Regions from separate parts of the Lactococcus sp. LG1267 genome, predicted to be linked through region 2. Evidence: riboswitches for the same ligand, from Rfam matches in the RefSeq annotation. Region 2 holds a riboswitch; each other region holds the start of a gene.
The links. A riboswitch is a leader RNA that binds a small molecule or an ion and turns the genes downstream of it on or off. The one in region 2 is predicted to bind lysine.
Positions count from the first base shown of each region.

Region 1: linked by a shared signal. The riboswitch ahead of J0J33_RS04640 (ABC transporter permease subunit) and the one ahead of J0J33_RS00100 (diaminopimelate decarboxylase) in region 2 are both predicted to bind lysine.
Region 3: linked by a shared signal. The riboswitch ahead of J0J33_RS01885 (amino acid permease) and the one ahead of J0J33_RS00100 (diaminopimelate decarboxylase) in region 2 are both predicted to bind lysine.

Region 1 covers NZ_CP071295.1:929,001-939,944, forward strand. The annotation lists gene J0J33_RS04615 (fructose-specific PTS transporter subunit EIIC) at 1-591, shown strand, start outside; gene J0J33_RS04620 (type B 50S ribosomal protein L31) at 703-945, shown strand; gene J0J33_RS04625 (DUF177 domain-containing protein) at 1,162-1,713, shown strand; gene J0J33_RS04630 (response regulator transcription factor) at 1,815-2,510, shown strand; gene J0J33_RS04635 (HAMP domain-containing histidine kinase) at 2,598-4,088, shown strand; lysine riboswitch at 4,228-4,395, shown strand; gene J0J33_RS04640 (ABC transporter permease subunit) at 4,484-6,055, shown strand; gene J0J33_RS04645 (amino acid ABC transporter ATP-binding protein) at 6,056-6,793, shown strand; gene murD (UDP-N-acetylmuramoyl-L-alanine--D-glutamate ligase) at 6,933-8,294, shown strand; gene murG (undecaprenyldiphospho-muramoylpentapeptide beta-N-acetylglucosaminyltransferase) at 8,296-9,390, shown strand; gene J0J33_RS04660 (cell division protein FtsQ/DivIB) at 9,390-10,427, shown strand; gene J0J33_RS04665 (amino acid ABC transporter ATP-binding protein) at 10,523-10,944, opposite strand, start outside.
Region 2 covers NZ_CP071295.1:13,570-24,513, reverse strand. The annotation lists gene J0J33_RS00120 (Rgg/GadR/MutR family transcriptional regulator) at 1-582, shown strand, start outside; gene gadC (glutamate:gamma-aminobutyrate antiporter) at 736-2,247, shown strand; gene J0J33_RS00110 (glutamate decarboxylase) at 2,268-3,668, shown strand; gene J0J33_RS00105 (pyridoxal phosphate-dependent aminotransferase) at 3,822-4,985, opposite strand; lysine riboswitch at 5,251-5,423, shown strand; gene J0J33_RS00100 (diaminopimelate decarboxylase) at 5,790-7,049, shown strand; gene dapA (4-hydroxy-tetrahydrodipicolinate synthase) at 7,265-8,128, shown strand; gene dapB (4-hydroxy-tetrahydrodipicolinate reductase) at 8,128-8,838, shown strand; gene dapD (2,3,4,5-tetrahydropyridine-2,6-dicarboxylate N-acetyltransferase) at 8,932-9,630, shown strand; gene J0J33_RS00080 (aspartate-semialdehyde dehydrogenase) at 9,796-10,788, shown strand; gene J0J33_RS00075 (aspartate kinase) at 10,785-10,944, shown strand, end outside.
Region 3 covers NZ_CP071295.1:374,272-385,215, forward strand. The annotation lists gene J0J33_RS01860 (metallophosphoesterase) at 21-788, opposite strand; gene rpsR (30S ribosomal protein S18) at 897-1,142, opposite strand; gene ssb (single-stranded DNA-binding protein) at 1,262-1,756, opposite strand; gene rpsF (30S ribosomal protein S6) at 1,794-2,087, opposite strand; gene J0J33_RS01880 (hypothetical protein) at 2,273-2,485, opposite strand; lysine riboswitch at 2,700-2,876, shown strand; gene J0J33_RS01885 (amino acid permease) at 2,952-4,415, shown strand; gene dnaX (DNA polymerase III subunit gamma/tau) at 4,447-6,105, opposite strand; gene J0J33_RS01895 (hypothetical protein) at 6,118-6,738, opposite strand; gene J0J33_RS01900 (GAF domain-containing protein) at 6,751-7,230, opposite strand; gene J0J33_RS01905 (hypothetical protein) at 7,287-7,580, opposite strand; gene J0J33_RS01910 (DUF2089 family protein) at 7,582-7,848, opposite strand; gene J0J33_RS01915 (chorismate mutase) at 7,988-8,257, shown strand; gene J0J33_RS01920 (hypothetical protein) at 8,250-8,681, opposite strand; gene glnA (type I glutamate--ammonia ligase) at 8,746-10,086, opposite strand; gene J0J33_RS01930 (MerR family transcriptional regulator) at 10,143-10,508, opposite strand; gene J0J33_RS01935 (low molecular weight protein-tyrosine-phosphatase) at 10,595-10,944, opposite strand, start outside.

The sequences.
Region 1 (10,944 bases), 920 kb from region 2:
ACAGGATTGCTCATGCTTTTCATCAATATTCCGATGGCAGCAATCAATACAGGCCTTTCAAACTTCTTGAACAGCCTTAATGGAGCATCAGCTTTAGTTCTTGGTATTATCGTTGGTGGTATGATGGCAGTTGACCTTGGTGGACCAATTAACAAAGCTGCTTATATCTTCGGTACAGGAACATTGGCCGCAAGTGTTGCTACTGGTGGCTCAGTCGTTATGGCAGCAGTTATGGCTGGTGGTATGGTTCCACCTCTTGCAACTACAGTTGCCGTCCTCTTCTTCAAAAATAAATTTACAAAAGAAGAACGTCAATCAGGTTTAACAAATATTGTTATGGGACTTTCATTTATTACAGAAGGTTCCATCCCATTTGGTGCTGCTGACCCAGCACGTGCTATTCCTTCATTTGTTGTTGGTTCAGCCTTAGCAGGTGGACTCGTTGGTGCGGCAGGTCTTAAATTGATGGCACCACACGGGGGTATCTTCGTCTTAGCTCTAACAAATGGCCCACTTTTATACCTTCTCTTTGTTTTGATTGGTGCTCTTGTTTCTGGTTTGATGTTCGGTTATTTGAAAAAAGAAAAATAGTATTTTAAATAACAAAAAAGCTTGAATTTCAGCAACAAATCTGTTAGAATATTAAGGTCTAACAAACTTTGGTCTGGCAAACAGTCCAAGGCAGAAAGGAAATTTTGCAAAATGAAAAAAGACATCCATCCTAATTACCAACCTGTTGTGTTCTTGGATACAACTACTGGTTTTAAATTCTTGAGCGGTTCAACTAAAGGTTCGAAAGAAACTGTTGAATGGGAAGACGGAAACACTTATCCATTGATTCGTGTGGAAATCTCTTCTGACTCACATCCATTCTACACTGGCCGTCAAAAATTCCAAGCAGCGGACGGACGTATCGCTCGTTTCAACAAGAAATATGGAAAATAAAAAAGTGCTTCGGCGCTTTTTTATTATCGCTCTAATTTGCTATGGTAAATCAAGTCCAACTGTAAGCAAATTCTGAACATCTTTTAGTTCATTGGGCTATAAAAATTAAAAAAAATATCATATAATAGAAACAGATAGTATACACATATAAAATTAAAGGCATGCGTGAATATGCCTTCTTTTAAACTCACTATAAAGATAAAGGAAAAATAAAATATGAAATGGTCTATTTTAGAAGTATCAAAAAAGAAAATAATTAAATTCGAAGAAGCGCTTGATTTAACGCAAGAACTTAAGCAACGCTCAGAAGAAATTCTTGATGCAAAACCTGTAAATGTTCAAGGACAAATCGCCTATGACGATGGCATCTATTACTTGGATTATGCACTTGAAGTGGATTTGACTTTACCATCATCACGGAGCTTGAAGCCAGTAGAGTATCTTATGTCAATCACTGTGAATGAAGCCTTCACCACAGATGAGTTTCTTAAAAAGAATGAAGATTTACTGGACAGTGACATGATATTTACATTGGAAGCAGATTGGATTAGTCTATCAGAATCGGTAGCTGATAATATTCTTTTAGAAATTCCCTTGCAAATTTTAGCAGAAGATGAGAAAGCTGGAGCCACAAGTTTACCTTCTGGCAAGAACTGGTCTGTCTTGTCTGAAGCAGACTATCAGAAACAAAAAGAAGAAGAAGCAGATAAAGAAAATAAATCACCTTTTGCAGGATTGGCAGATTTCTTTTCCGAAGAAAAAAATTAAGAAAAATCTCATAAAACACTTGCAACAAAATTACAATTATATTATAATTTCATTATAGAGGAAATAAAATTAAAAAGAAAAGATATTAATGAGGCTAAACTATGAATTCATCTAAACGTATTTTGATTATCGAAGACGATAAAAACATTGCGAGATTTGTTTCACTTGAGCTTGAACACGAAGGATATCAAACTGCGGTTCAAGACAATGGTCGTAAAGGTCTTGAAGAAGCAATGTCAAAAGATTATGATTTGATTTTGCTCGACTTAATGCTCCCAGAGCTGGATGGCTTTGAAGTTGCACGACGCTTACGTCGTGAAAAAGATACACATATTATTATGATGACTGCACGTGATTCAACAATGGACCGTGTAGCAGGTCTTGATATTGGAGCGGATGACTATATTACAAAACCATTCGCAATTGAAGAATTGTTAGCGCGTGTCCGTTCAATCTTCCGTCGTGAAGACCATATCCATACGATTGAAAAATCAGACAATACTTCATTCCGTGATTTGGTAATTGATAAAACAAACCGCACTGTACATCGCGGAAAAAAAGTTATTGACCTTACACGTCGTGAATACGATTTGCTTTTGACCCTGATGCAAAATGTGGGTGATGTCGTAACACGCGAATACTTGGTTTCTGAAGTATGGGGTTACGAAGAAGGTACAGAAACAAACGTTGTTGACGTTTATATCCGCTATTTGCGTAACAAAATTGACGTGGAAGGCCGCGAAAGTTATATTCAAACGGTTCGTGGTATGGGATATGTCATGCGTGACCGCAAATAATATAGGGAATATATAAGAAGATTTCTAGTGGTTTTGCCACTAGATTTATTCCTTTTATGGCGATGTAAAGAAATAGAAAAATGCGACATGGTAAAATTTTTTGATTCGAAGAAGAAAAAAGCAGAAAATCTGCCCGAGCGTAAGCGAAGCATCATGCTACGTTGGGCCTTTGCAAATACGATTTTTTGTTTTATAACCTTCACTATTTTTACAGTATTAGTTTATCAACTGACCATAACAACCTTCATCAATTCTGAAAAAGAGGACATGATGAAAGCTCTGGACAATGTTGAGCAAAGTTTGTCCCAATCGGAAAGCAAACTGTCGGAGGACAATCTTGCGAATTATTTGGCTTATGCCAAAGACTACACAGCATCCAGTCAGGGAAAAGAAAATGAGCTAGAAACACTTGGAAGTATGATTGGTTCTAGGAAGTCTTTTTATGTCTTTGATGTCGGTGAAAATTTGATTTATTCGACCAATTCGTATGGTTTCCCGCTAAGGAAAGATGTGGGGGATTCTACTCATGCTGTACGTACATTTGGTGAATATTCTGGTTATTTGGTTGAACGACCCGTTCATTCTAAGAAAACAGGGAAACTGATTGGCTATGTGCAGGCTTTCTATGATATGAGTTATTATTACAGCGTGCGAACAAAGCTGCTGATTGCCTTGATTATCTTAGAAATTATTGCTCTCTTTATTGCTCAGTTTGTCGGTTATTTTATGGCAAGTCGCTATATCAAGCCTCTAGAGCGTTTGCACGATGCGATTACTACACGTGCCAATAATTTGAAGGCGGATTTCAAACCTGTAGTGATTCAAACAGGCGATGAAATTGAAGAACTGGCGACTGTTTATAACGACATGATGATTAAGCTTAACGATTACGTTGATCAGCAGAAACGTTTTGTTTCTGATGTCAGTCACGAGCTACGTACGCCACTTGCAGTTTTAGATGGTCATTTGAATCTCTTGAATCGATGGGGGAAAAATGATCCTGAAGTGCTTGAGGAGTCTTTACAGGCCAGTATAGAAGAAGTTAGCACGATGAGAACGATGTTAGAGGAGATGCTTGCATTGGCCCGTCTTGAAAGCATTGATTTTCAAGATGAAGATCTGATCTGTGATCCAACAGAAGTTTCTAATTTTCTTAAGAAAAACTTTCTCCTTATTCATCCTGATTTAAATTTAACTGTTGAGAATTACTTGACGCCGGGTAGTTTGGCTCATATTTATCCCAACCATTATGAACAAGGCTTAAAAATTTTGATTGATAATGCGATAAAATACTCGCCTAAAGATCGCCAAGAAGTGAAAATCCATCTAGAAGAAGATGACAAATACATTATTACAACAGTTGAGGATCGTGGCTATGGCATTAGTCAAGAAGATTTAAAACATGTCTTTGAGCGCTTTTTCCGTGCCGATAAAGCACGAAATCGAGATATAGGTGGAACAGGTCTTGGTCTGTCTATTATCCAACGCATAGTGGAAAACTATGACGGGGATGTCAGTGTGACTTCCATTGTAGGCGAAGGATCGAAATTTACTTTAAAAATTCCTAAGATTAAATAAACATAAAAAATCTAGTGATTATATAAAAGTACTTATTGGGCTTTTAATCTTAATCTTATTTCTTGAGTTTTTTGATAATTCGAGAAAATTGTTGACATTCGTTTAAAAAAAGGTTAAGATTTAAAATACAATATACAAATAAAATGATAGAGGTCGCAATGAATAGGAAGTTTTACTGAGCTGGACAAGCGTTGAAGTAAAACGGAGGAGACATTGCCGAAATGAATTCACTCGTCCAAGTGAGTTTGTTGGGGCAGCAAGGGATACTTGCTGAACTGTCGCAGTTTTGCGGAGTGCTATTCGTTACTTACTGATAATATGAATCACGTACAACGTTTAGCAACCTCTCTGTGTAAAGGTTGCTTTTTATTTGGAAAAATGAAAGAGAGAGTATTATGAGAAGAACAAACTTATTCTTACTTGTCGCGACGTTGTTTACGGTATTATTTATCGGTAGTTCAAAAGTGAGTGCAGAACAGTTCCGTGTCGGAATGGAAGCTGCATATGCCCCTTTTAACTGGACACAATATGATGATAGCAACGGTGCTGTCCCTATTGATGGTGTAGATGGTCAATGGGCTAATGGTTACGATGTACAAGTTGCAAAAAAACTTGCTGATAAGTTAAATAAAGAATTAGTAATCGTCAAATCAAGTTGGGATGGCTTGCTGCCAGCTCTAAAATCCGGAAAAATCGATGGCATTATTGCAGGAATGTCGCCAACTGCGGAACGTAGAGAGCAAATTGCCTTTTCAGAACCGTATTACACATCTAACCTTGTAATGATGGTCAAAAGTGGCGGTCCCTTTGCTCAAGCATCGAGTTTAGCAGACTTCTCTGGTGCAAAAATCACTGCTCAGCTGGGAACTTTTCACTATAACATGATTGACCAGATTGAAAGTGTTAACAAGCAAACAGCAATGAAAGATTTTTCAAGCATGCGTGTGGCTTTACAAAGTGGAGCCATCGATGGTTATGTAGCTGAACGTCCCGAAGGAGTGACAGCAGAGAAAGCAAATCCAGACTTCAAAATGATTGAATTTGGCGAAGGAAAAGGTTTTGTCACAAACTCTGATGATACAACAGTCGCAGTAGGTTTACGTAAAAATGATCCCAACTTACCTGTAATTAATAGCTTTTTGACAGGTTTTACACCTCAAGACCAAAAAGAACTGATGGATGAAATGATTGCTGCTCAACCAGAAGCTAAAACACAAGGCGCTTGGTATGATCAAATTATCAGTATTGTAAGAGATAACGGCAAACAGTTTCTTAATGGTACAGGGATGACCTTATTCATCTCTTTGATTGGTACGATTATTGGTACGGTTTTAGGTCTTCTTATTGGCGTTTATCGTACTATTCCAGAAATTAGTAATAAATTTTTAGCCTTTTTACATAAAGTATTTGGCTGGCTTATTTCAGCTTATATTGAAATTTTCCGTGGTACACCAATGATTGTTCAAGCAATGGTGCTTTACTATGGAACAGCTCTAGCTTTTGGCTTGAGTTTGGATCGGACCTTAGCTGCGCTAATTATTGTGTCCATCAATACAGGTGCTTATATGTCGGAGATTGTACGTGGCGGTATTTTCTCTGTGGATCAAGGGCAATTTGAAGCCGCGCAAGCTATCGGAATGACGCATGGGCAAACTATGCGCAAGGTTGTTTTACCACAAGTCTTGCGAAATATTCTTCCAGCAACAGGAAATGAATTTGTCATTAATATCAAAGATACATCAGTCTTATCTGTAATTTCAGTAACTGAGCTCTTTTTCCAAGGGACAACAGTGGCGCAACAAAACTTTATGTATTTCCAAACCTTTGCTGTCATCTGTGCAATTTACTTTGTCTTAACATTTACAGTAACACGTATTCTACGCTTTGTAGAAAGAAAAATGGATGGACCAGACGCTTACGTCCCAATCCAAAATCAAATGCAAGTACAAGAACCGGGGGACGCTTAAATGACAGCAATCTTAGAAATCAATCATTTAAAAAAATCATTTGGCAGTAATGAAGTGTTAAAAGACATTCACTTAACGGTAAATCAAGGCGAAGTTATTTCGATTATTGGTTCATCTGGAAGTGGTAAATCGACATTACTTCGTTCAATCAATTTATTGGAGAAGCCATCTGGTGGAGAAATAATTTATAAAGGTGAAAATGTTTTAGCAAAAGGCTTCGATATTCCTAAATATCGCACGCATCTGGGCATGGTTTTCCAAAGCTTCAACTTGTTTAACAATATGAATGTTATCGAAAATGTTATGGCTGGGCAAGTTACAGTATTGAAAAAAAGCCAAGAAGAAGCTCGGACTATTGCGCTCGAGAATCTGGAAAAAGTGGGCATGGCAAGCTTTGCTAATGCCAAACCTGCACAACTCTCCGGCGGACAAAAACAACGTGTGGCGATTGCTCGTGCAATTTCTATGAATCCAGATGTGATATTATTTGACGAGCCGACTTCAGCGCTTGATCCCGAAATGGTAGGCGAAGTCTTACAGACAATGAAAGGACTGGCTGAAACAGGCTTAACAATGGTTATCGTTACACATGAAATGGAATTCGCGCGTGATGTAAGTGATCGTGTAATTTTCATGGATAAAGGGGTTATTGCTGAAGAAGGACGGCCAGCGGAAATCTTCGGAGCTCCGAAAGAAGAACGGACGCGCGCTTTCCTTTCACGCTTCTTGAAAGCTTAAATAAAAAGAGCAAGCTTATGCTCTTTTTTTCTTTGCAAAAGACCTCTTATTTTCACAGTAAAACTTTCAAATACAAACTCTATATTGAAAAAATAGGTAAATAGCGGTAAAATAGAGGGAAGTAGAAAGAATAGGAACAATGAAAAAAATCAAAACTTTTGAAGAAAAAAAAGTACTCATCCTCGGATTAGCAAAATCAGGAGAAGCTGCAGCACGCTTGCTTCATACTCTAGGTGCACACGTAACTGTAAATGACGGAAAGGCTTTTGAAGAAAACCCTGCCGCGCAAGCCCTCTTGGAAGAAGGCATTGAAGTTATCTGTGGCAGCCATCCCCTTGAACTTTTAGACGAAGATTTTGATTTTATGGTAAAAAATCCAGGTATTCGTTATGATAACCCAATGATAAAGAAAGCATTGGATAAAAAGATTCCAATTGTTACAGAAGTTGAACTTGCTTATCTTGTTTCGGAAGCTCCAATTATTGGGATTACTGGAACCAATGGTAAGACAACAACAACAACGCTGATAGCAGATATTTTAAATGCGGATGGTCAGTCTGCAAAATTAGCAGGAAATATTGGTTTTCCCGCCTCTGAAGTAGCTGCCCATGCGAGTGCTCAAGATACTTTGGTGATGGAACTCTCAAGTTTTCAACTGATGGGAATTGTAGATTTCAAGCCTCAAATCGCTCTCATTACCAATATATTTTCATCGCATTTAGATTACCATGGCTCTCAAGAAGCTTATGAAGCTGCCAAATGGCGGATTCAAGAAAACTTAACTTCCGAGCAATACCTCATTCTCAACTTTAATCAGGAAAAATGTCGAGCTCTAGCAGAGCACACAGCAGCTCAAGTTGTGCCATTTGCAACTGAAAATAAAGTTGATGGCGCTTATGCGCTGGAAGGTAAACTTTATTTCCGAGATGAATTCATCATGGATGCAGCTGACCTAGCTTTGCCTGGGGAACATAATTTAGAGAATGCTCTGGCAGCAATAGCTGTTGCCAAGCTTTCGGGTGCTAAAAATCATGCAATTATTGAAGTGCTGACAAGCTTTTCAGGTGTGAAACATCGCTTGCAGTATCTTGGTGAACTTGCAGGACGTAAAGTCTACAATGATAGCAAAGCCACAAATATACTGGCAACAGAAAAAGCTTTGTCAGGTTTTGAAAACAGTCGCTTATGGCTCTTAGCTGGCGGACTAGACCGTGGTAATGGTTTTGAAGACCTCGCGGATTCTGTAACAGGGATTAAAGGTATGGTTCTTTTTGGGGAGACTGCACCAAAGCTGCAAGAGCTTGCAGATCGCTTGCAGATTCCAACACTCCACAGTGAAAATGTCGCAACAGCTCTTAAAGCAATCTTTAATAAGACGGAAGAGGGGGACACTATTTTACTTAGTCCTGCTTGTGCCAGCTGGGATCAGTACAAGACCTTTGAAGAACGTGGGGATATGTTTATTAAAGCTTTCGAAGAATTGAAAGGTGAATGGAAATAGTATGAAAATTATTGTAACTGGAGGCGGAACGGGAGGTCATATCTATCCTGCGCTGGCCTTTATAAAGCATCTGAAAACTATAGAGCCAGACTCGGAGATCCTCTATGTAGGTACAGAACGCGGCTTGGAGAGTAAGATTGTGCCTGCCGCAGGCGTGCCCTTTAAAACTGTGGATGTACAAGGTTTTCGTCGTAGCCTTTCTTTAAATAACTTTAAGACAATCTACAAGTTCCTGAAATCTACATCAGATGCGAAGAAAATTGTTAAGGATTTTAAACCTGATGTGGTTATTGGAACAGGAGGCTATGTGGCTGGACCGGTACTTTACGCAGCAGCTAAGCTCAATGTGCCGACTATCGTTCATGAACAAAATTCAATTCCAGGAATTACAAATAAGTTCTTGAGTAAATATGTGGACAAAGTTGCGGTCGCCTTTGAAGCAGCCAAACCCTTCTTCCCAGAATCCAAAACAGTTTTTGCTGGTAATCCACGTGCTCAGGAAGTTGCAACTTTAAAAGCTACCGATATTCTGGAAACAGAATATCAACTTCAAAAAAGTAAGAAAACGGTAGTTATTTTTGGAGGGTCACGAGGCGCTCAAACAATTAACGAGGCGGTAAAAGCTGCTCTACCAAAGTTTGCAGAAGCGGATTACCAAATCGTCTATGCCTCAGGACAAATCTACTTTGATGAAGATCATGAAGAGTTTGCAAAATATGCCGATGCTGCAAATATAGCTATCCGTCCATATATTTCAAATATGCTCGAAGTTCTTGCGTCATCAGATTTAATATTATGTCGAGCAGGTGCGACAACGATTGCTGAAATTACTGCACTTGGTTTGCCAACGATTTTTGTGCCTAGTCCAAATGTCACAGCAGACCATCAAACAAAGAATGCTCAAGCTCTTGTAGATATCGGTGCTGCTAAGATGATTAAAGATGTCAATCTTACAGCAGATACAATGCTTGCCAGCATTTCTGAAATCTTTTCTGACGAAGAGCTTTACCAAGCTATGTCTGTAGCCAGTGAAAAAGCAGGAGTACCTGATGCTAGCGATCGACTATATCAACTTGTGAAAGAAATTAAAAAATAATGAGTGAAGAAAACCTTACGCCTTGGCAAAAGAAACATCTTGAATATCAGCGCCGCAAAGCAGCTGAAAATCAAGAGAAGTCTGAAGAACCCAAAAAACGGAAGTTTTTTAAGAAAAAAGAAGATATTGAAGCAGATTCTCCTGAAGTTCAGGAAGAAATCGAGCAACAAGAATCTTTTGTAGAAGCAGAAGAGTCTGAGCAAGGATACTCAGATGATTTTGTTGAGGATTTTGAAGAACAAGAACCGGAACATTCTTTTTTTGAAGGAAGTTTCGAAGTGTTCAAAAAGATGTGGCCCGTCTTATTCTTGGCAATCTTATTGTTTTTAACTTCGATTTACGCGGTGTCCCCGATAAGCAAAATTGGGACGTTTACGGTTTCAGGTAATAAAAATGAGTCTTTTGAATCTATCGTACAGGCTTCACGTTTGAAGCCAACGGATAGGATTTATGGTGTGCTCAGAAATAAAAGAGCTATTGAAAACAGTATTGTTCAACAATTTCCACGTGTTAAATCTGTCAACTTACACGTAAGTTTTCCCAATAATATCGAGGCTAAAGTCACGGAGTTCGAAAAAGTTGCTTATGTAGAACAAAAGGGTAAAACTTACCAAGTGTTAGAAAGTGGTCATATCCTCAAGGATCAAGAAACAGCTAAGGATAAACTTTCGAAACTTCCGGTACTAAAAAACTTTTCCGATGAAGAAGTCGAAAAGTTTATTACAGCCTATATGAAATTGAAGCCTGAAATACGTGGTTTGATTACGACGGTTACGAAAACACCGACTAAAGCAACTAAAGACTTTATCGCTTTGGATATGTCAGATGGTAATCAAGTACGTGTTTCTCTCAGTCAAATTACCGAGAAGGTTCCTTACTATCCAAGTATTGCGAAGCAACTTCAAGCGCCACAAGTGATTGATATGGAAGCAGGAATTTATGCAAAGCCAAAAGAAGATTATCTGGCTGACCTAAAAAATCCTGAAGGAAATAAGAAGAACTCAGAAAATACAACTGAAATTACCGCAACTCAATAATAAAACTGAAAGGGGATATCCTTTCAGTTTTATTATATTATCTTGCAGAAAAAGAAAAACGTTTGTTTCTTTTAAAGAGACAAACGTTTTTGGCTTTACGCATTCAATACTTTAGATAAGAAGTCTTGTAAACGTGGATGCTGAGGGTTTTCAAAGAGGTCTTCTGGTTTACCATCTTCAAGGATAACACCAGCATCTGTAAACATGACACGGTTAGCAACTTTACGTGCAAAGCCCATCTCGTGTGTTACGATAAGCATTGTCATGCCATCGTCTGCGATACGACGCATCAGGTCAAGAACATCCCCAACCATCTCAGGGTCAAGTGCTGAAGTTGGCTCATCAAAGAGCATAACATCAGGGTCCATAGCCAAGGCACGGGCAATGGCTACACGTTGTTTTTGACCACCTGAAAGCATCTCAGGCATTGTATCTTTTTTCTCTTCTAGACCAACAGCTTCAAGCAAGCGCAGAGCTTTTTCTTTTGCTTCAGTTTTTGTAAGCTTTTTAAGCTCAA
Region 2 (10,944 bases):
TTGGAACTAGAAGAAGCCGACTTTAGTCAAGATCTAAATAAAATTCAAAAGTTATATCTTGAGGCGCGTGAAGCAGGAAAACATATGTTGTCACTTGCTGCAAAAACTCGACTTGAAAATATAAGTCCCCTGGAAGTGAGAGAGATTGAAAATTATCTTTGCAATGTTAAAGAATGGGGCTATTTTGAGCTCACATTATTTTATTTTGTCTCAGATCATATTGCTATTAATCAGATGGAAAATCTTCTGGCCAATTTTGACAAAAGGTGTGAAAAATATTGTCGATTATTAAAGTACAGACGAAGATTATTACAGATTGCGTATCAAAGTGCGGCTATATTTGCAGCGCATGGAGAAAGAATTGAAGCTGAAAATATATTAGAAATTACCAAAAAATATCGGGAAATGGGAGTGGATTTATATGCTGAAGTTTTGAGGCATCTGGCAACAGGAATTGTTATTTTTAACTTTGAAGATAAGGATTTAGGACGTAAAAAAATTAATTGTGCTCTGGGAGCTTTGGAGGAATTTGGAGGTTTACGATTGAAAGAATTTTATCAAAGAAGGTTGGAAAAGTTTTAAAAAAATTAATCTCTGTATCTGTTGCTTTAAAGCAACAGATACAGAGAGTTTTTTTATTTTTAAGAGAATATACTTGATATAGAAAGGAGATGAAATCTAGATTTGGGCAACAATTATTTTGAAAATTGTTACCACATATTTTAAGGAGGTATGATGAATCAAAAAAAATTAACATTATTCGGATTCTTTGCTTTAACTGCTTCAATGGTTTTGACCGTATATGAGTATTCGACCTTTGCCACTTCTAAATTGCACTTGGTTTTCTTTTTACTACTAGGCGGAATACTATGGTTTTTACCAGTTGCCCTATGTGCTGCAGAAATGTCCACAGTTGAGGGGTGGAAAAATGGAGGTATTTTCAGCTGGGTGAGCCAAACTTTAGGAGAGCGTTTTGGATTTGCGGCAATTTTTTTCCAATGGTTTCAAATTACAGTTGGATTTGTAACAATGATATACTTTATCTTAGGAGCACTTTCATACGTATTAAATTTTGAAGCTTTAAATTCAGATCCACTCATTAAATTTATAGGCTTGCTGGTCATTTTTTGGGGACTGACCTTTTCACAATTAGGTGGGACTCAGCGCACTGCAAAATTAGTAAAAGCGGGATTTATAATCGGGATTGTAATTCCATCCATTATCTTATTTGTATTAGCAGTAGCTTATTTTGTAGGAGGAAATCCTATAGAAATCCCCATCAATAAGGCAGCTTTTATTCCAGACTTTTCACAGCTTTCAACATTGGTAGTTTTTGTTTCGTTTATTTTAGCTTATATGGGAGTTGAAGCTTCAGCTTCTCATATCAATGAGTTAGAAAATCCAAAAAGAAATTATCCTTTAGCAATGGTTTTATTAGTAATATTAGCTATTTCTTTAGATGCGCTTGGGGGCTTTACAGTGGCTGCAGTAATACCTCAAAAAGAGTTATCTTTAAGCGCTGGTGTGATTCAGACTTTTCAAACACTGATCTTACATTTTAATAACCACTTAAGTTGGTTGGTCAAAATAATTGCAATAATGATTGCGTTTGGAGTAATGGGAGAAGTAAGCTCATGGGTAGTTGGGCCTTCTCGAGGAATGTTTGCAGCAGCGCAACGTGGATTACTTCCAAAATTTTTACGAAAAACGAATACCCATGATGTTCCCGTGCCCTTAGTTATGATTCAAGGTGTCATCGTGACTCTTTGGGGAGCGATTTTAACCTTTGGTGGTGGCGGCAATAATTTGTCCTTCTTGGTAGCAATTTCTTTGACTGTAGTTATCTACTTGGTTGGTTATCTACTATTTTTCTTAGGTTATTTCGTCTTAATCTACAAGAAAAAGAATTTAAAACGAACATATAATGTTCCAGGAAAAATGATAGGCAAAACAATTATTGCAGGAGTAGGGTTATTATTATCTCTGTTTGCTTTATTAATTTCTTTTGTCCCACCGGAATCAATTGCTCAAAGTGAGACACGAACTTATCAAATGATATTACTTATAAGCTTTGCTGTTACAGTAATCTTACCATTTGTTATTTATGAACTACATGATAAAAAGAGTCATAGATCTCTTGAAGAACCAATTCACTTCAAAGCAGGAGAAGTGAATCCAGCCGTTTATCCGGCAGCTCGAGGGGAGCATCATATTGTAAAGAATGAAGAACATGTATTAAAACATTAAAGAAATTGGAGGATATAAATATGTTATATGGAAAAGAAAATCGGGATGAGGCAGAATTTTTAGAACCAATATTTGGCTCCGAAAGTGAACAAGTTGATTTGCCCAAATATAAATTAGGGAGAAAATCGATTGAACCTCGGGTAGCTTACCAATTAGTTCAAGATGAGATGCTAGATGAAGGGAATGCGCGGTTGAACTTAGCCACTTTTTGTCAAACATACATGGAACCCGAAGCAGTAAAACTAATGAGTCAAACTCTTGAGAAAAATGCAATAGATAAATCAGAATATCCAAGAACAACCGAAATCGAAAACCGTTGTGTAAATATGATTGCTGACCTTTGGAATGCAAGTGAAAACGAACAGTTTATGGGAACATCAACAATTGGTTCTTCAGAAGCTTGTATGTTGGGAGGAATGGCAATGAAATTCTCTTGGCGTAAACGAGCAGAAAAGTTAGGCTTGGACATTAATGCTAAAAAACCAAATCTCGTTATTTCTTCTGGGTATCAAGTTTGTTGGGAAAAATTCTGTGTATATTGGGATATTGAAATGCGTGAAGTACCGATGGACAAAAACCACATGTCAATTAATCTAGACAAGGTTATGGATTATGTTGATGAATATACTATTGGTATTGTGGGGATTATGGGGATTACGTATACAGGAAGATATGACGATATCAAGGCTCTTGATAAGTTAGTTGAAGAACACAACAAACGTACAGATTATAAAGTGTACATACATGTAGATGCTGCTTCAGGTGGACTTTATGCACCATTTGTTGAACCACATCTTAAGTGGGATTTTCGATTAAAAAATGTCATTTCCATCAATACATCAGGTCATAAGTACGGTCTCGTTTATCCTGGAGTAGGTTGGGTATTATGGCGTGATAAGAAATATTTACCAGAGGAGTTAATTTTTAAAGTAAGCTATCTTGGAGGAGAATTACCAACCATGGCTATTAACTTTTCTCATAGCGCGGCTCAGCTGATAGGACAATATTATAATTTTGTACGCTATGGTTTTGATGGATACAAAGCTATACATGAAAGAACGCATAAAGTAGCGATGTATTTAGCAAAATCAATTGAAAAAACAGGTTTATTTGAAATTGTAAATGATGGTTCACAACTTCCAATTGTATGCTATAAATTAAGAGAAGACAGAAATTGTGACTGGGATTTATACGACTTAGCCGATCGTTTATTAATGAAAGGATGGCAAGTGCCAGCCTATCCTTTACCAAAAAACTTAGAGGATAATATTATACAACGGATAGTAATTCGAGCGGATTTTGGAATGAATATGGCATACAATTACGTGCAAGATATGCAAGAAGCTATTGAATTTTTGAATAAGGCACATCTTAAATACCATAATAATCCTAAAAATAAAGTATATGGATTTACACATTAAAACAATCTCATTTTTACAAGCCAAACCTATTTTCGTTGATTAATAACAAGAGTGAATATATAACAAAAAAGACGAGATTTTTCTCGTCTTTTTTGAGAAGGTTTACATTAAAGCAAAGATAAACTCTGAGTATAGCACAACCATAATAGTAAGTTATTCCGAAAGATATTCTTTCAATCTCTCCATAGCAATCTTAATCACTTCCATTGAAGCTGCATAGGACAAACGGACATAACCTTCACCATATTGACCAAAGGCTGATCCTGGAATGAATGCTACATGTTTTTTCTTTGCAAAATCATATAAAAATTCAAAAGAATTGCTGTTATATTCTGCTGGAATTTTGGCAAAAATATAGAAAGCCCCGTCTGGCTTGATAATTTCAAAGCCAAGTTCAGTCATTTTCTCAATAATGTAATCCCGCCGTTTGAGGTATTCGACTTTCATTAGCTCAGCATCATTTTTTCCTTTACTCAGAGCTTCAACTGCTGCCCATTGCGATTGTGTTGAGGCGGAAGTAACCAGATATTGGTGTGTTTTTACAAGCTGATCAATCAAGTATTTTTCTGCAAAAATCAGCCCCATTCGCCAACCCGTCATCGCATGTGATTTTGAAAGGCCATTAAGTACAAAAGTTTGATCACGTAAAAAGGTCGAAATAGAAGTATGTACATGTTGGCTATAGTTAATTTCAGAATAAACTTCGTCAGAAAGGACAAAAATTTCATGTTTTTTGATGATTTCAGCAAGTGTTTTAAGTTGGGCATGAGTGTAAGTTATGCCCGTTGGATTTGAAGGATAATTAAGGATGATAGCCTTGATATTCTCGGTTTCGTTCAATACTTGTTCAAGTTTTTCAGGAGTTAAGACAAATTTATCAGTTGTGGTATCAATCTCGACCAATTGACCGCCAGCTAAGCTTACTACAGGCGCATAACCAGGATAAGCAGGTGCCGGGATTAGAACTTTATCGCCAGGTTCAATAATTGAAAGGAGACAAGTAGCAATCGCCTCTGTGACACCAACTGTGGTCAAAATTTCTGTTTCAGCATCGTAATGCAAATTGTATTTTTCAGCTACAAATTGACTGGCTGCATGACGGAGTTCAATCAGGCCACGCATGCCAGTATAATGACTTTCATCGGCATCAATCGCATCAATTGCAGCTTTTTTGATATGTTCAGGTGTCGGAAAATCTGGTTCACCAAGTGTTAATTTCAAAACATTCGGTATTTTGGAGATTTCCTGATCAAATTCACGAATTTTAGAAATTTTAATTTTTCCAAGATTAGTGTTAAATTTATTTGATAAATCCATACATAGCACCTCCGCAGGTCAATAGTTAAAGTTGGCTTCAAGCAAAAACTCCGTATATTCGTCGTTTTAAATTTGTATTATAGCATTTTATTTTAAAAATTCACAAAACAATGTCGCAAAATATTTTGGAGATTCGGAAGTTCAGATAAAAAATACACCTTGTAAACCTTGATTTAAAGCAGTTTTAAAGAAAAAAATAAGTCAATACTAAAAATTTGAAAAGTTTTCAATTGACAAACAATACTGAAAATATTATAATTGTGAAAAATAAATTAGAGGTAGCAATGCAAATGAGTACTACACGAGAGGAGGCATCCGACGACCGTGTACGAAAGGTAATCATTGCCGAACGTTAGCAACAGAGGCATCTGGCTAGCGTGGGGGTATAGGAAACACCTATACCACTCGGACTTGAATAAGTCTGGCGCTAAGTGATCGAACCGAATAATATAGAATTCTTTTTTAACTCTATTTTCATGACGACATAAAAGGCGCTTGTACTTACAAGTGCCTTTTGTTTTTATATGATGTGAGTTTGCAGGTTGAAGCGCGACAACGATAGAATAATGTTTTAGCGAGTCAACGAATAAGAAAAACTCTGCTTCTTACATCGAAACTCATTATATCAGTGGTCAAAGGGCACTGGAGACAGAGTTAAAGATTGAGATGGGAAAAAATATCATTTGGTAGACTAAAAGTAAAATCTTCCTTCTTTCAGTTACAATTTTTGACAAGCCTCCATAGCATTGAAACTACCGAAATCTTCAGATAAAGATTTGCATAGCAAGTCCACAGGAGCATGAAATGAAAGTACCATTTATTACTAAAGATCAATTAGATAAAATTACTGCAGAATTTCCGACACCATTTCATTTGTATGACGAGCACGGAATTCGCGAAAAAGCAAGAGCGCTAAACACAGCATTTTCTTGGAATAAAGGTTTCAAAGAATTCTTTGCGGTAAAAGCTACACCAACGCCTGCAATTTTGAAAATTTTGCAAGAAGAAGGCTGTGGAGCTGATTGCGCGAGCTATGTTGAACTTATACTAGCAAATAAATGTGGTTTTGATAAGTCTGAAATTATGTTTTCATCAAATGACACTCCACCTGAAGAATTTTTATTAGCCAAAAAGCTAGGGGCTACGATTAATATTGATGCATACAACCATATTGAATTTTTATCCACATTGGCAGGATTTGAATTTCCCGAAACAATGAGCTTACGCTATAACCCTGGTGGAGTTTTTACAATGGGTACCAAAATTATGGATAATCCTGAAGAATCAAAATTTGGAATGACAAAAGCCCAACTGATTCAGGGAATTAAAGATTTGCAAAAGTTGGGTGTGAAGAAATTTGGAATGCATAGCTTTTTGGCTTCAAATACTGTGACAAATGAGTATTATCCAAAATTAGCACAGCAATTATTTGAATTAGCACTTGAAATTCGTGAAAAAACAGGCGTTTCTCTTGATTTTATAAATCTTTCTGGTGGTATCGGCGTTAATTATCGTCCAGATGAAGCTCCTAACGATATTGCTGTCATCGGCGAAGGAGTACATCGTGTTTATGATGAAGTTCTAACTGCCAATGGCCTAGGGGAAGTCAAAATTTATACGGAACTTGGACGCTTTATGTTGGCGCCTCATGGCTTACTGGTCACACGTGTCTTGCATAGAAAGCAAACCTATCGGACGTATATTGGCGTGGATGCGAGCGCAGTTAATCTGATGAGACCAGCATTTTATGATGCTTATCATCATATTACTGTTATAGGAAAGGAGGAAGATAAAGTGAAAGAAATTGTTGACGTGACTGGTTCATTATGTGAAAACAATGATAAATTTGCCAGGCAGCGCGAACTTCCTGTGATTGATGAGGGAGACCTATTAGTCATTCATGACACAGGTGCGCATGGTTTTTCGATGGGATATCAGTATAATGCAAAATTACGAAGTGCCGAATTATTGCTTCAGCAAGATGGGAGCACGCGTATGATTCGACGGGCAGAGCGACCTGAAGACTATTTTGCAACATTGGATGGCTTTGAGTTTGAAATCTAACCGAAAATTAGCTGGTGAATGCTTGTAACAGCTTTTACTTCTAACCACTGATAAAATCATAAATAACATTTGGATACAAATTAAAGGAGTGGAGTAAGAACAAGGCGAAGAGGAGATGTTTTTCAAGAGAAAGAAAATTATACGATGAGTAGTTTCCTTTTCTTCTATCGCAACACTCGTCAAAGGTTTCTGAAATATATCTACAGGAGAAAATAATGCTTAAAGGTTCAATTGTGGCGCTCATCACGCCCTTTAATGATGATAATTCTATAAATTTTGAAAAATTAGCTGAGCTGATTGAATTTCAGATTAGCCATGGAAGTGCGGCTATTTCTATTTTAGGCACAACAGGAGAAGCACCGACGATTAGCTTTGAGGAGAAAAAAGCAATCGTTGAGTTTGTAGTTAAACAGGTTGCTGGACGTATTCATATCAATGTTGGAGCAGGAAGTAATAACACAGCACAAGCAGTGGAATTTGCTCAAGCATTTGAAAAGTTAGGTGCGGATAGTTTGCTTGTGATTACCCCTTATTATAATAAAACCAATGAAACAGGGATGTTAAAGCATTTTACTAAGATTGCGGAGTCTGTCGATATTCCGATTATCATGTACAATGCACCAGGTAGAACAGGAGTGAATCTTTCTGTTGAAGCCGTAGAAGTATTGGCGAAACACCCGAATATTACAGGCTTAAAAGAAGCATCAGGCGATATTGCCTATGTGGAAAAAATTAGCCGCTATCTTTCTAATAATTTTGTATTATATAGTGGTAATGACGATATGATAGTTCCATGCCTGAGTTTAGGCGCTTCGGGTGTAATCAGTGTTTGGGCTAACTTCATGCCAGATGTAGTTAAGGAGTTAATCGAAACTTTTGCGACCAACCCAGCTCATTCTTTGAGTCTGCAACAAAAATATTTGAACTTGATTGACAGCTTATTTATAGAAGCAAATCCAATTCCGGTCAAATTTGTGATGAATCAACTCGGTTATAATGTCGGTTCTGTTCGGTTGCCACTTGACGAGCCATCCGAAACGGCAAAAATTCAACTTCTTAAAGAATTGGAGATTTTATAATGAAAGTTTTACAAATTGGAACAGGTACAATGGGCGGGCTGCTTGCGGCAGAGCTAGAAAAAGAGCATGAATTAACAGTCGTATCCTTAACAAAGGATATTCCAGAAGAAAAATTCGATGTGGTCATTGATTTTTCACATCCTGAGAATCTCAATAATCTTGCTAAATATCTAAAAAAGCATCCAACAGCCACAGTTATTGCCACAACAGGCTTTGATGACATACAAAAGGCAACAATTGATCACCTTTCTGAAAAAATGCCTGTATTATTTAGTGGCAATTTTAGTATTGGAGTTATCTTGATGAATCGTTTAGTCAAAGAAATGACCTATATTTTATCGGACAGTTTTGATATTGAAATCATTGAAAAACATCATAATAAAAAAATAGATGCACCATCTGGTACGGCAAAGATGTTACTTGACAGTATCAATGAAACATTGGGCTATAAAGTTGTTCATGGACGTTCAGGTATAAAGCCACGTGAGAAGAAAGAGATTGGAGTGCATGCTGTTCGAGGGGGTACAATCGTTGGCGAACATGAAGTAATATTTGCAGGAAGGGACGAACTTCTTACGATTAAGCATGAAGCTCTTTCGAAAATGATTTTTGTAAAAGGGGCGATCACAGGGATGAATTGGCTTATTCATCAAGAAAGTGGGATGTATTCAATGGAGGAAGTTCTTTTTGGAAAAGACGGAGTGAATTAAGTCCTATTTTTATAGAAGAGAAACAATAAAATAAATTTTGGATATTCCTTAAAAAACTTAGTTTTTATAGGATTACACACAAGAAGGAGATTTATGGAAGTACAAAAAATTTCGGCTCAAGAAATTATTCAATATATTGGAAATGCTGAGAAAAAAACAACAGTTAAAGTAACTTTTGAAGGTCAATTGACAGGTCAAATACCAAAAGAAATCATCAAAATCAGCAATACTTTGTTTGGAGATTGGAGTTTGATTCAACCGCTTTTGGCTGATATGACTGAAAATAAAGACTATATTGTGGAGCTTGATAGCCGCAATTCAGCTGTACCCTTGCTTGATATTCGCGATGTCAATGGACGTATCGAGCCAGGCGCAATTATCCGTGAACATGTCGTAATTGGTGATCATGTAGTAATCATGATGGGAGCAATTATTAATATAGGTGCTGAAATTGGGGCTGGTACAATGATTGATATGGGTGCTGTTCTAGGAGGACGTGCAACAGTTGGTAAAAATTCCCATATTGGTGCAGGCGCAGTACTTGCTGGTGTAATTGAACCAGCTTCATCTGTGCCTGTGCGTATTGGGGATAATGTACTTGTGGGTGCAAATGCAGTGGTTATTGAAGGTGTACAAGTCGGTTCAGGTTCAGTTGTTGCGGCCGGTGCTATTGTGACACAAGATGTTCCTGAAAATGTAGTTGTTGCTGGTGTGCCAGCCCGTATTATCAAGAAAATTGATGCCCAAACGCAGCAAAAAACTGCACTGGAAGAAGCGTTGAGAAATTTGTAAAATTGCCATAAGGATAGACTATTTATCAACATACATGATGCTTCGTACGCTATTAATAAATGGAGTATATCGTCCATGCACTTCAAATAGCGCCAAAGTTATTTAACTTTAGAGTGTACGAACTTTATCTTCGAGTATCTTATATCCAAAGAAGAAAGGATAAAAATGAAAAAATATAATATATGTGTTGTGGGTGCAACTGGACTTGTTGGTCGTACTTTTCTCGATATTTTAGAACAAAGAAATTTCCCAATTAAAAATTTGAAATTATTAGCCTCAAGTCGTTCAGCAGGTTCAGTTTTGTCTTTTGCGGGTCAAGAATACGTAGTTGAAGAATTAACGGCTGATTCATTTAATGGTTATGATATTGCCCTTTTTAGTGCTGGCGGAGATACTTCTGAACAATTTGCCCCAATTGCACGAGAAAAAGGGTTGGTTGTCATTGATAACTCATCAGTTTGGCGTGAAAATCCTGGAATTGGCCTGGTTGTCCCAGAAATTAATATCCAAGATACGCAAATGAATAAAATCATTGCCAACCCAAACTGTTCAACGATTCAATCTGTTTTACCGCTTTATGCTTTGGAGAAAGCCTTTGGTATTTTACAAGTGAACTATACAACTTTCCAAGCAGTAAGTGGAAGCGGACAGAGAGGTCGTGACGATTTACTTCGGACACGTCAAGGCAAAGCACCAGAATTTTATCCATATAATATCTCTGAAACAGCCCTTCCTGAAATTGATGTTTTCTTTGAAAATGGATATACCAAAGAAGAGATGAAAATGGTCAATGAAACACGTAAAATCTTACATAAGCCAGAGTTGGCTGTTTCAGCAACTTGTGTACGTGTTCCAGTAATAAACAGTCACGGTGTGAGTATCCAGGTAATATTGGATCAGCCTTTCACGCTTAGCGAAGTTCGTGAGGTTTTTTCAAACCAAGAAGGTATAACTCTTATCGATAACCCTAAAAATCATGAATATCCAGTTTCAACAATCGCAAATGGTAATGATAATGTTTATGTTGGACGTATTCGTGAAGATTTGGCGCAAGCAAACAGTTTACTCTTTTACTGCGTAGCTGATAATATCCGTAAAGGCGCAGCATTAAATGCAATTCAAATTGCGGAACATATGATCCAGGAGAATTTAATTTGACATTAACTATTGCAAAATTTGGCGGTTCATCCTTATCTACAGAAAGCCAATTTCAAAAAGTAAAAAATATTGTCAGCCAAGATGAAACGAAAAAAATTGTCGTTGTTTCAGCGATTGGACGTAAAAAGCCATCTGATGATAAGGTTACCGACTTGC
Region 3 (10,944 bases), 360 kb from region 2:
GATAAAATTCTGGAGACTTTTTAAATTTCATAATAGACGATTTCTGGAGGAACACCAAATCTGATTGGTAAAAAGGTTAAGCCAATACCGGCATTGACAAAAAGTTTTGTATATTTCCCTAATAAGTATAGACCAGAATCATACACCTTTGAGCCATCATTACGTAAGCGCAAATTACCAAGACGAATTTGCCCACCATGACTATGTCCTGCAACGACTAAATCATATTTTTCAGGAAATTCTACTTGCAAAATCGTATCCGGCTCATGAATCATTAAAATCGAAAACTTTCCTTGCTCAGGGACCATACTAAAATTTGGTTGTCCTTCACGTAAATCATCAAGTCCGGTTAATACTACTGTTCCTGACATGAGTGATTGGTTGGTAAGTACAGTAAAACCCGCTTCCTTTAGAAAAGTTCTTATATAGTTAGCATCCCCTTCATGCGAAAAATCATGATTACCCAAAATCGCAAATTTTCCTAAGGGTGCTTCAAGTTCTGCTAAAATTTCTTTTACCTTATCAACATCATGCGCTTGCGCCCAATCGACTTTATCAAATAAGTCGCCTGTGAACAAGATCAAGTCAGGTTGTGTTTTATTTATGTGTTTTGAAAATTTAAAAAAGCGGCGTGGATGTGTGTGCCAATTAAAATGTGTATCGGTAAAGTGTGCAACTTTCAGCCCGGCTGTGTTTGAAATTTTCACTTGTCGCACACGCATTAAATGCGGTTCAACGAAAATACCATAAGCCAAAAGGCAGAAAAGTAAAATTATAATCCATGTCATTGCTTTATTTTACCATATTCAGATTTTTTATTCTTCATAATGAGATTCACGCTCCTTATTGTATCAAAGCACGTAACAAAAAAACACCCGAAGGTGCCTAGTTATTTCTTAGTTTTCGTCAGAAGCTACGAATGGCAAGAGAGCCATAACACGTGCGCGTTTGATAGCTGTAACCACTTTACGTTGGTTTTTAGCTGAAGTACCAGTTACGCGACGTGGCAAGATTTTACCACGTTCTGAGATAAAACGTTTTAAGAGTTCAGTGTCTTTATAATCAACAACTTCGATTTTGTTAGCTGCGATAAAGTCAACTTTTTTACGGCGTTTGAAGCCACCACGTTTTTGAAAAGCCATAGTGTGTTTCTCCTTATATTATTGTATGATGTTGTTGAGTAGAAAAGTCAATACGGATACCGCTTTTATACTCAACGAATAGGGCTCAGATAGACTGCCTTATACAGCTGCCTTACTTATTAGAATGGAAGATCATCATCTGAGATTTCCATTGGTGAGCCACCAAATGGATCTGCATCACGACCAAAATCAGGTGTTGAATTTCCTGCTGAGCTGTTAGAGCCAGCAAAAGGACGATTTTGTGATTGTTGTTGCTGTGGTGCAGAATATGAACCAGAGCCACCTTCACGTGCGGCACGACTTTCAAGCATTTGGAAGTTATCAGCCAATACTTCAGTCACGTAAACACGTTGACCTTCTTTGTTCTCATAATTTCGCACTTGAATACTACCTGTTACACCAATCAAGGCACCTTTTTTAGCCCAATTTGCCAAGTTTTCAGCAGATTGGCGCCAGATGACACAGTTAATGAAATCAGCTTCACGTTCGCCTTGCGCGTTTTTAAAACGACGGTTAACAGCAATCGTAAATGTAGCAACCGCAGTATTTTGCGGTGTGTATCGCAGTTCAGGGTCACGCACAACGCGTCCGACCAAAACAACATTATTAATCATGATGCTTCTCCTTTAAATTTGTCCAGCTAAACTAGAATTAAGCTTCTACTTTAGTGATCATGTGACGAAGAATGTCGCCGTTAATCTTAGCAAGACGGTCAAATTCGCTCAAAGCTTCTGAATCAGTAGCAGCTTCAAGAGTTACGATGTGGTAGATACCTTCGCGGAAGTCTTGAATTTCGTAAGCGAGTTTGCGTGTTTCCCAGTCTTTAGACTCAAGATTAGCAGCACCGTTGTCATTCAAGATACTATCGAAACGTTCAACGAGGGCTTTCTTTGCTTCTTCTTCAATGTTTGGACGAATAATATAAAGAATTTCGTATTTTGTCATTGATTTTTCCTCCTTTTGGACTAATGACACAGGTTGGAGCCTGTGTAAGTTATGAGTTTTTACTCACAAGTATATATTCTATCAAATTTAGCTACATTTTGCAAGTTGATTTATCTTATTTATTCTATTATAAAATAAAAAATAACCCTCTGCCTCTGCAGAAGATTTCTCATCATTTTTTATTATTAAGCGACTACATCAAGCACATTAGCTGGAATGTAGCGATACTCACCTTCTTTCGATTGATAATAGCCAAGCTTTTTCACGATAAAATGCAACTTGCAACGGCTATCAAAGCGCTGGTATAAGTGGGAGATTTCCCCTTCCTGGCTACGGGTTACGCATACTATTTTTTCTCCCGCGTAAGTTGGAGATACATATTTTGGGGTAAACGTCATTGAAAACCACCTCCAGATATAATTGAGATGAAAACGCAATCATCTCTTCTTATATTATAACTCTTTTTAATCTCTAAAACAAATGTCTAGATTTTTAATGGCTAAACATTAAAAAATCTGTAATTTTAAACAACAACATGTATAATTATTCAAATCTAGTAGGCTCGTCCTTGACATCCCTCTCAAATTAATCTAAAATATTCATAAATACTTAATAAACGATAGAGGTCGCAACCAATAATAAGCTAAGCAGAGCTAGAGCATGCTGAGAAGTTTAGCCCAGGAGCGGTTGCCGAAAGAAAAGTTATGCTCACCGACTTTTCTTGGTTTAGCGGGAAATACCTGTTAAACTGTCGTGGTCTAACTATGACCATGATGCGCTATTCGGATGAAAGATCTTTCTGACGTTTAGCAATCTCTAGGGATTGCTTTTTGTATTAATATTTATAAATTTAGGAGAGAAGTAATGGATAATACTTCAAATAATGAGGCCACGCCATCCACGCAAGTTAAACGTGGCCTTAAACATCGTCACTTAACAATGATTGCCTTAGGAGGAACTATTGGTACCGGGCTATTTGTTGCATCAGGCGCAACGATTTCTCAAGCTGGACCTTTAGGCGCGTTAGTTGCCTATGTCGCCATTGGGCTCATGGTTTTCTTCCTTATGACGTCTTTAGGTGAAATGGCTTCCTATCTTCCAGTATCAGGCTCTTTTGCTTCTTTCGCTGACCGTTATGTAGATAAAGCTTTCGGCTTCGCTATGGGATGGAACTATTGGTTTAACTCAGCAATTACTGTAGCGGTTGAGGCAGCTACAGTTGGTGTTATTATGCAGTTCTGGTTGCCCCATGTGCCCACATGGATATGGTCGACTATTGTGATTGCGCTCATCCTCTTGGTTAACCTCATTTCAGCTAAAGCTTATGGTGAAGCAGAATTTTGGATGGCGACAATTAAAGTCATCGCTGTTATCGCCTTTATCGTGATTGGTCTCGCAACAATTTTTGGAGTTATGAGTTATAAGCCAGATGTGGCACGCAATCTTTCTGCTGGAGGAAATCATGGTTTTGTCGGTGGTATTGGAGGTATGATTGCTGTCTTCATGATTGCAGGCTTCTCTTTCCAAGGTACAGAAATCGTTGGTATCGCAGCCGGCGAGTCAGAAAACCCTGAGAAAAATGTACCCTCAGCGATTAAACAAGTCTTTTGGCGGATTATTATTTTCTATTTCCTCTCAATATTCGTAATCGGTGCCTTGGTTTACTATAAAGACCCAAGTCTTCTCCGTGCAGCAACCCAAAGCGACATTACCGTTTCTCCATTTACCTTGGTATTTGAACGTGCTGGCTTAGCTGCTGCTGCATCCGTTATGAATGCTGTCATCTTAACCTCGGTTATTTCATCTGCCAATTCTTGGTTATATGCTGCTTCTCGCATGCTTTTTGGTATGGCAAAAGAGGGGCATGCACCGAAAATCTTCGCTAAAACAAATACAAGCAACGGGGTACCAATTTATGCAATTTTAGCGACTGTTGCCATCGGTCTTTTGGCCTTCTTAACAAGTATCTTCGGAACTGAGATTTATTTCTATTTGGTCGCTGCTTCCGGTTTATCTGGTTTCTTGGCTTGGATTGGAATTGCTATCTGTCATTTCCGCTTCCGCCGTGCTTTTATTAAACAAGGTCACAAACTTTCTGAGTTAGGCTACCATGCTAAATGGTTCCCTATTGGGCCAATCATCGCTCTTATTCTTTCAATCATTATCGTTATCGGGCAAATTACTACCGTAACGATGAATGCGCAAAGCATCATTACAACCTACCTTGCTTTACCTCTCTTCTTGATTTTATATTTCTCTTACAAAATCGTGAAGAAAACAAAACTTATTCCGCTTGAAGAAGTTGATTTAAGCCGTGATATTGATTAAAACGAATATAAAAACGCCATAAGGCGTTTTTTTAGTCGTTGATTATCTTCACTTTTTCACCAAAAAATTCTTTAGCCTTACTTACAAGAACTTCTTCTGCTTCTGGCTCAGATTCCGTATCTTTTGTAACATGCTGCTCCCCTTTTTTAAGGCTTAAGACATACTCTTGACGTACAGAATGCCAATCTTGCTCTGCTAAAGCAATAATCTCAGGCGAGAATCCCAATATTGATGACATTAAATTGCCAAAAGTTAATTGTAGGTTTTCATTTTCCGTAACACGCTTTGCTAAATTACCATGAGGAAAAGTAACTACCACAAAATTACTTGAGGCTGCCACGGGGGCAGTATTATTGATTAAGGCACGGTCTGAAGGTTTGGTAAAGCTGGAAACAATTTCAGGCCATGCACCAAAAACTGCTTGACGAGCTTCGTTGGTCGCTTCCTTTAAAGCTTTAAAAACCAAATCTTGATTTACAGTGTACTTTTCGGTGACTGTTTTCGTTTTCACTTGCTGCTTAATTTGAACTTCTTGACTGACAGTGGATACCACCGTTTGGCTGCCCGTTTCTGCCAATTTAGCTTTTAGCTCTGCAACTTCTGCTTTTAAAGCCTGAAGCTCATGGCTCAAACTTTCTGGAACTTCCTTATCTTCCGCAGAAGAATAAGCACCTGCATCTACAAGACGCATCGTCATCACATCAGCAGCAATTTTGCTCTGTGTTGTTTCTTTAATAATTTTCAGAGACTCAATCGCAATGTTGATCCATTGGTAAAGACGAGGTCGTGGGATTTCATTATTTTCCCGCAAAAGCAAATCACGGAAATAAGTTAAGAGATCTTCCGTAAAACGCAACATATTTTTACCTTCAAGAAAGATTTTCTCCAAAGCATCAAGTGCAGTTGGTCCATCTGAAGCGATCAATGCTGCAACATAAGAGACAAGCGCTTCATTGGCAATGGAGCCTGTCACTAAAAGAGCATCCTTCTCTGCAAGCTTGCCATCAGAAAAACTTAAGGCCTGATCCAATAAACTCAAGGCATCACGCATTCCTCCCTCGGCAGATTTTGCAATGACATCAAGTGCCGCATCTTCAAACTCAATCTTCTCATCAGCTAAAACTTCTGCTAAGTGCTGACGAATATCATTTGTTGTGATAGCTTTAAAAGCAAATCTTTGCACACGACTAATAATTGTTGCCGGAATTTTTTGAAGCTCAGTTGTTGCTAAAACAAAGACAACATTATCTGTAGGCTCTTCCAAGGTTTTCAGTAAAGCGTTGAATGCTCCCGTTGAAAGCATATGAACCTCATCGATAATATAAACCTTATAAGTTGCGCGACTGGCTGCATAGGTTGATTTATCTCGAATCTCACGGATTTCGTCAACCCCATTATTCGAAGCAGCATCAAGTTCAATCACATCTTCAAGGCTGCCTTGGGTAATAGCTTGACAAATATCACAAGTGTTACAAGGCTCTCCCTCTTTCTGATTAGGGCAGTTAATTGCTTTGGCAAAAATTTTTGCCGCGGAAGTTTTTCCTGTCCCACGTGGACCACTAAAAAGATAAGCGTGGGAAATCTGCCCATTAACGATAGCATTCTTTAAGGTTGTGGCCACCACTTCTTGGCCAACCATCTCATCAAATCTTTGACTACGGTATTTTCTATATAAAGCTTGGTAAGCCATTTTTCATTCCTTCTAATAAAGGTCTGGCTCTGCGCCAAGACCGAGCTCTTCATTGATTCGGAAAAGAACATCACGCGCCAGTATGGACTGATCAATATCGGCAGCGTTATAATTTTTCATTGCCTTGTAAATAGCCCAAACGCGAGCGCGGATGACTGTTGCCTTATCGGCTTCAGCAGCGGAGAAAAATATCTTTCTTTGTTTCTCATCAAATATTTCCCATGCAATAGTCAAATCACAGGCTGGATCGCCAACTATGGAAGCTGTTGTTTCAGCCACTCCCGAAAATTTGTCGGCCATCTTCCACACGGTATCTAAGTTCAAATCCCCATGTAACACGACCGCGGGCTTAGTCCATGGATTTTTAGAAGCTTTATCCCAATACAAGCGCAGACCTTCTACAGGTGCAATTCTTTTCATTTGATCCAACAGTGTCAAAAATTCAGCTTCGATGACCGGCAACATTAAGGCTGGGCTTTCGGCTCCCGTTGCTTCTAATTGGTGCAACTGATACACAAAGTTACCCAAATCTTGAGCAAATGCTTTAGGTTGAGCCAAAGCATTAAAACCTACAGCCTTCACCTCACTGGTACCAAATTTATCCGCTATAAAGTTATTTACTGTTTCCTTCATTGTTTACCTCGCTCAAAAAAATTTCCAATCAGTCATATCTGACAAAATGTGGCAAAATTCTTCAAGATATTTTTGATCGACATCATCATAAAAGGAAGTTTCTGAAGCATCCAAATCTAAAACTCCTTTTAATTCGCCGTCTTTAATAATCGGTACTACAATTTCTGACAGTGCTCGGCTGTCACAAGAAATATAGTTTTTATGTTCTTTAACATTGTCAACAATCAATGTTTGGCGTTTTTCTGCGGCTTCACCACATACTCCAGCGCCTAACTTTATTTCGACACAAGAAACCCCACCTTGAAAAGGGCCTAAAATAAGTTGTTCGCCGTTGTACAAATAAAACCCTGCAAAGACTTGATTAGGCAAGAAGTCATTAAGAAGAGCTGATGCGTTGGAGAGATTTGACAATGTATAGTTTTGTGTTGAAAGTAGACCTTTCAATTGTAGGTTAAGGAGTTCATATCCTTCAATTTTTTCGCTTTTATTCATCTTATAATTATAAACTTAACCCACAATAGAGTCAATACTTGCGATTAAATTATCCCTTATTTTCTTTTTGAAATATCTTTGGCTTTCATTTTCTCTAACTCTTTATTTATCTTGCTTTTTCTTGACTCTTTTCCTCCTTGATACAGCATGATTAAGACAAAGAGTCCAATGAAGGGCATCACAATATCTTTAAAATTAAAACCAAGAGCACCTCTGTATAAGAAAACACCTATAGCGGCTAAGAAAGCAAGCGGAAGTATGGCACCCAGGTACTTATTTTCCCTATAGCCCGCAAATGTCTGAAATGCGATAATGACTCCAATTATTGCTATATCCATTAAATGATTCATCTCAAATCTCCCTATGTTTTCTTATAATCTCTTTTGCACTGCTCAGACTCACTTTTTCATCAATAACCATTTGCATAATACTCACTTCAAAAGAATCCTTTTTAGTATCACTCAGAGCAATTTTCTCAATTAAACGGTCTACACGCAACCGCACTGTAGGATAACTCACCCCATAATACCTGGCCAACTCTTTTAAAGAACCCGATGCAAAAATAAATTGTTTGATAAATTCTTGTTCTTCATCTTCCAGATTAAAAAACCAATCCATAATTTCTCCAACCTTAATATTATTTATTAAAGCTTAACATTATTGAAGTAAAAAGGCAAAATTTTTCATTTTAATAAATGTAGATTGCTTTTTTTATTTAAAAATTGTCCTCCAGAAGCTTTTGTGTCATAATAAAAATATGACTTTAGAAAAAACCCGTAAAGAAATTGATGCACTAGACGATCAAATTATTGCGCTTTTAGAAAGACGCATGTCCTTGGTTGACGAGGTAATCACAGCTAAGGCAGAAGAAAATAAAAATGTCTACGATGCGGATCGAGAATACTTTATTCTCGAAAAGATAAAAAAAAGGACAGAGAAACTCCAATACGAGCCAGCTATCCACTCTATCTACAAAGAAATTATGAAACGTTCCCGAGAATATCAAGAAAAAAATCGCTTTAAATAGCGATTTTTCCTTTCATACTTGAACGTAATGCCATATATTCTAATTGTGGCAAGTCCAAGAGAACTACTTTGCTACTTTCGATTAAACCAGCCGAGAGTAGAGTATTCAAAAAGCCCTTAATTTCAGTCGTACCTAATTCAAGACATTCTACGAAAATGATATGTTGAGGAGCTTTCAGTTGACCAAGCAATACCTCAAAATCTTCTGGTTGAAGTGCAACTTCTGGGTCTTTGCGATTAACAACCGTCAAATCTTCATTCTCCGACAAGTATTTGGATGCAAAGTCCTCAAACAGGTCACCATCAGCAGCTGCTTCCTGCGGTCCAGATACTGCATAAGCTCCTCTCTCCAACATTGCAAGTTTTGCAACCTGTCCATAGTCTAATTTATCTATAATATTTTTTAAATTTTCTTTTATATCCATATGTATAGTTTAGTCTTTTTAGTATAAAAATTCAAAAAAAGCATCTTAAAGATGCTTATCTCTTTTAGTAAAGTTCCAAATAGTTATCGATTTCCCATTGACTTACAAATTGTGCATAGCTCGCCCATTCGATTTTTTTAGCTTCCACAAAGTTAACCAAAACATGCTCACCTAAGGCAGCTGTTACTACTTCATCTTCACGTAGTGCCTTCACAGCATTGTGTAAAGTCGACGGCAAGTCTGTAATACCATGTGCTTTACGTTCACTTTCGGTCATTACATAAATATTCGCTTCAACAGCTTCTGGTGCGGCGATTTTATTTTCAATCCCATCAAGACCAGAGGCAAGGAGAACAGCCATTGTCAAGTAAGGATTGGCTGATGGATCTACTGAACGAAGCTCGACACGTGTAGACATACCACGGGATGCTGGTACGCGAATTAGCGGTGAGCGGTTACGACCAGCCCAGGCAATGTAAACTGGTGCTTCATATCCGGGCACTAAACGTTTGTAGCTGTTAACTGTTGGGTTAGTGATGGCTGTATAGTTATAAGCGTGCTTGAGCAAACCGCCAATAAAGTAGTTTGCAGCTTCCGAAAGTCCCATATCACCTGCTTCATCATAGAAAGCATTTTGCCCATCTTCTGTGAAGAGCGACATGTTGCAGTGCATACCAGATCCATTAATACCAAACTTAGGTTTGGCCATAAAGGTTGCGTGTAAACCATGTTTACGTGCGATTGTTTTTACCACAAGTTTAAAGATTTGAATATTGTCACAAGCTTTCAATGCATCGGCATACTTGAAGTCAATCTCGTGTTGCCCAACAGCTACTTCATGGTGGCTTGCTTCTACTTCAAAACCAAGGTCAGTAAGGACATTTACGATTTCGCGACGTGTATTTCCTGCCAAGTCGGTCGGTGCGAGATCAAAATATCCACCTTTATCGTTTACTTCCAGTGTTGGTTCTTGATTTTCATCAAGCTTGAAGAGGAAAAATTCAGGTTCTGGACCAAGATTGAATTTTTTAAAGCCTAATTTTTCCATATTTTTAAGATTACGTTTCAATACGCCACGTGGATCTCCTGGGAAAGGTTGTCCTTCTGCTGTATAAACATCACAGATAACGCCAGCTACTTTTCCGTACTCATCTCCCCAAGGGAAGATAATCCATGTGTCCCAATCTGGATAGAGGTACATATCTGATTCATTGATGCGGACAAAGCCTTCAATTGAACTGCCATCAAACATCATCTTGTTGTCAAAAAGTTTGTCTAACTGTTCATCAGTTGCTGGAACTTCTACGTTTTTAAGTGTTCCTAAAATATCGGTAAACATTAGACGTAGAAACTTAATATTTTTTTCTTTGACATCGCGACGGATGTTTGCTGCTGTGATTCCCATAATACGGCTCCTTTTAAGAATAAACGATGCTTCAATTTCTTTGATGTAAGTTTTTCTTACATACGCGGCTGGTTAAAATGAGTTGATGTTGGATGTCCGAAGCGTCCTTGCTGTGCAAATTCACGTTCTAAAGCAAGATGTACTTCACTGATAGAGAGATTTTTCATAGCTTTTTTCTGTCTTTGAGCATAGATACGCTTAATATCAGCGATATTATTGCCTTCCGACAGTAAATCAGCAATATCAAAAACAATCTCAATATCATTAAGAGAGTACATCCGACGGTTACCTTCGTTACGCTCTGGAAAAAGTAAACCTTGTTCCTCATAATAGCGAATTTGTCTTGCACTCAATCCTGTTAGTTTCATAACAGTACCAATAGGTAGCACTGCTAGGGAGTGTCTCAATTCACGTTCTTTCACCCGTCATCTCCTCAACTTCAACTCTATGGCCATATTATAAACCTAGTTTTATCTCTTGTCAAAGGTTTATGTCACATCATATAACATCAATTGCCATTATTTTCTAAAATATTTAAACAACCCTCTTTTACCAAGCGGTAAGTTTCCTCAAAATCTCCCGTATACCAAGGATCTGGAACTGATTTATTCAAAAGCATTTTTATTTTATGTTTTTGGTCTGCAGGAGCCATTTTCTCTAAATTTTCTTTATTAGATTCATCCATTGCAATAATTTGATCAAAATATTGAAAATCTTCCTGTGAGATCTGTTGGCTCCCTTTGGCAGCATCAAATGGGATGCCATACGTAGTTAAAAGAGAACGTGTCCCTGGATGGATGGGATTCCCGTGTTCCCAGCTCGATGTGGCTCTACTTTCCACCTCGAAATTTTTCCCCT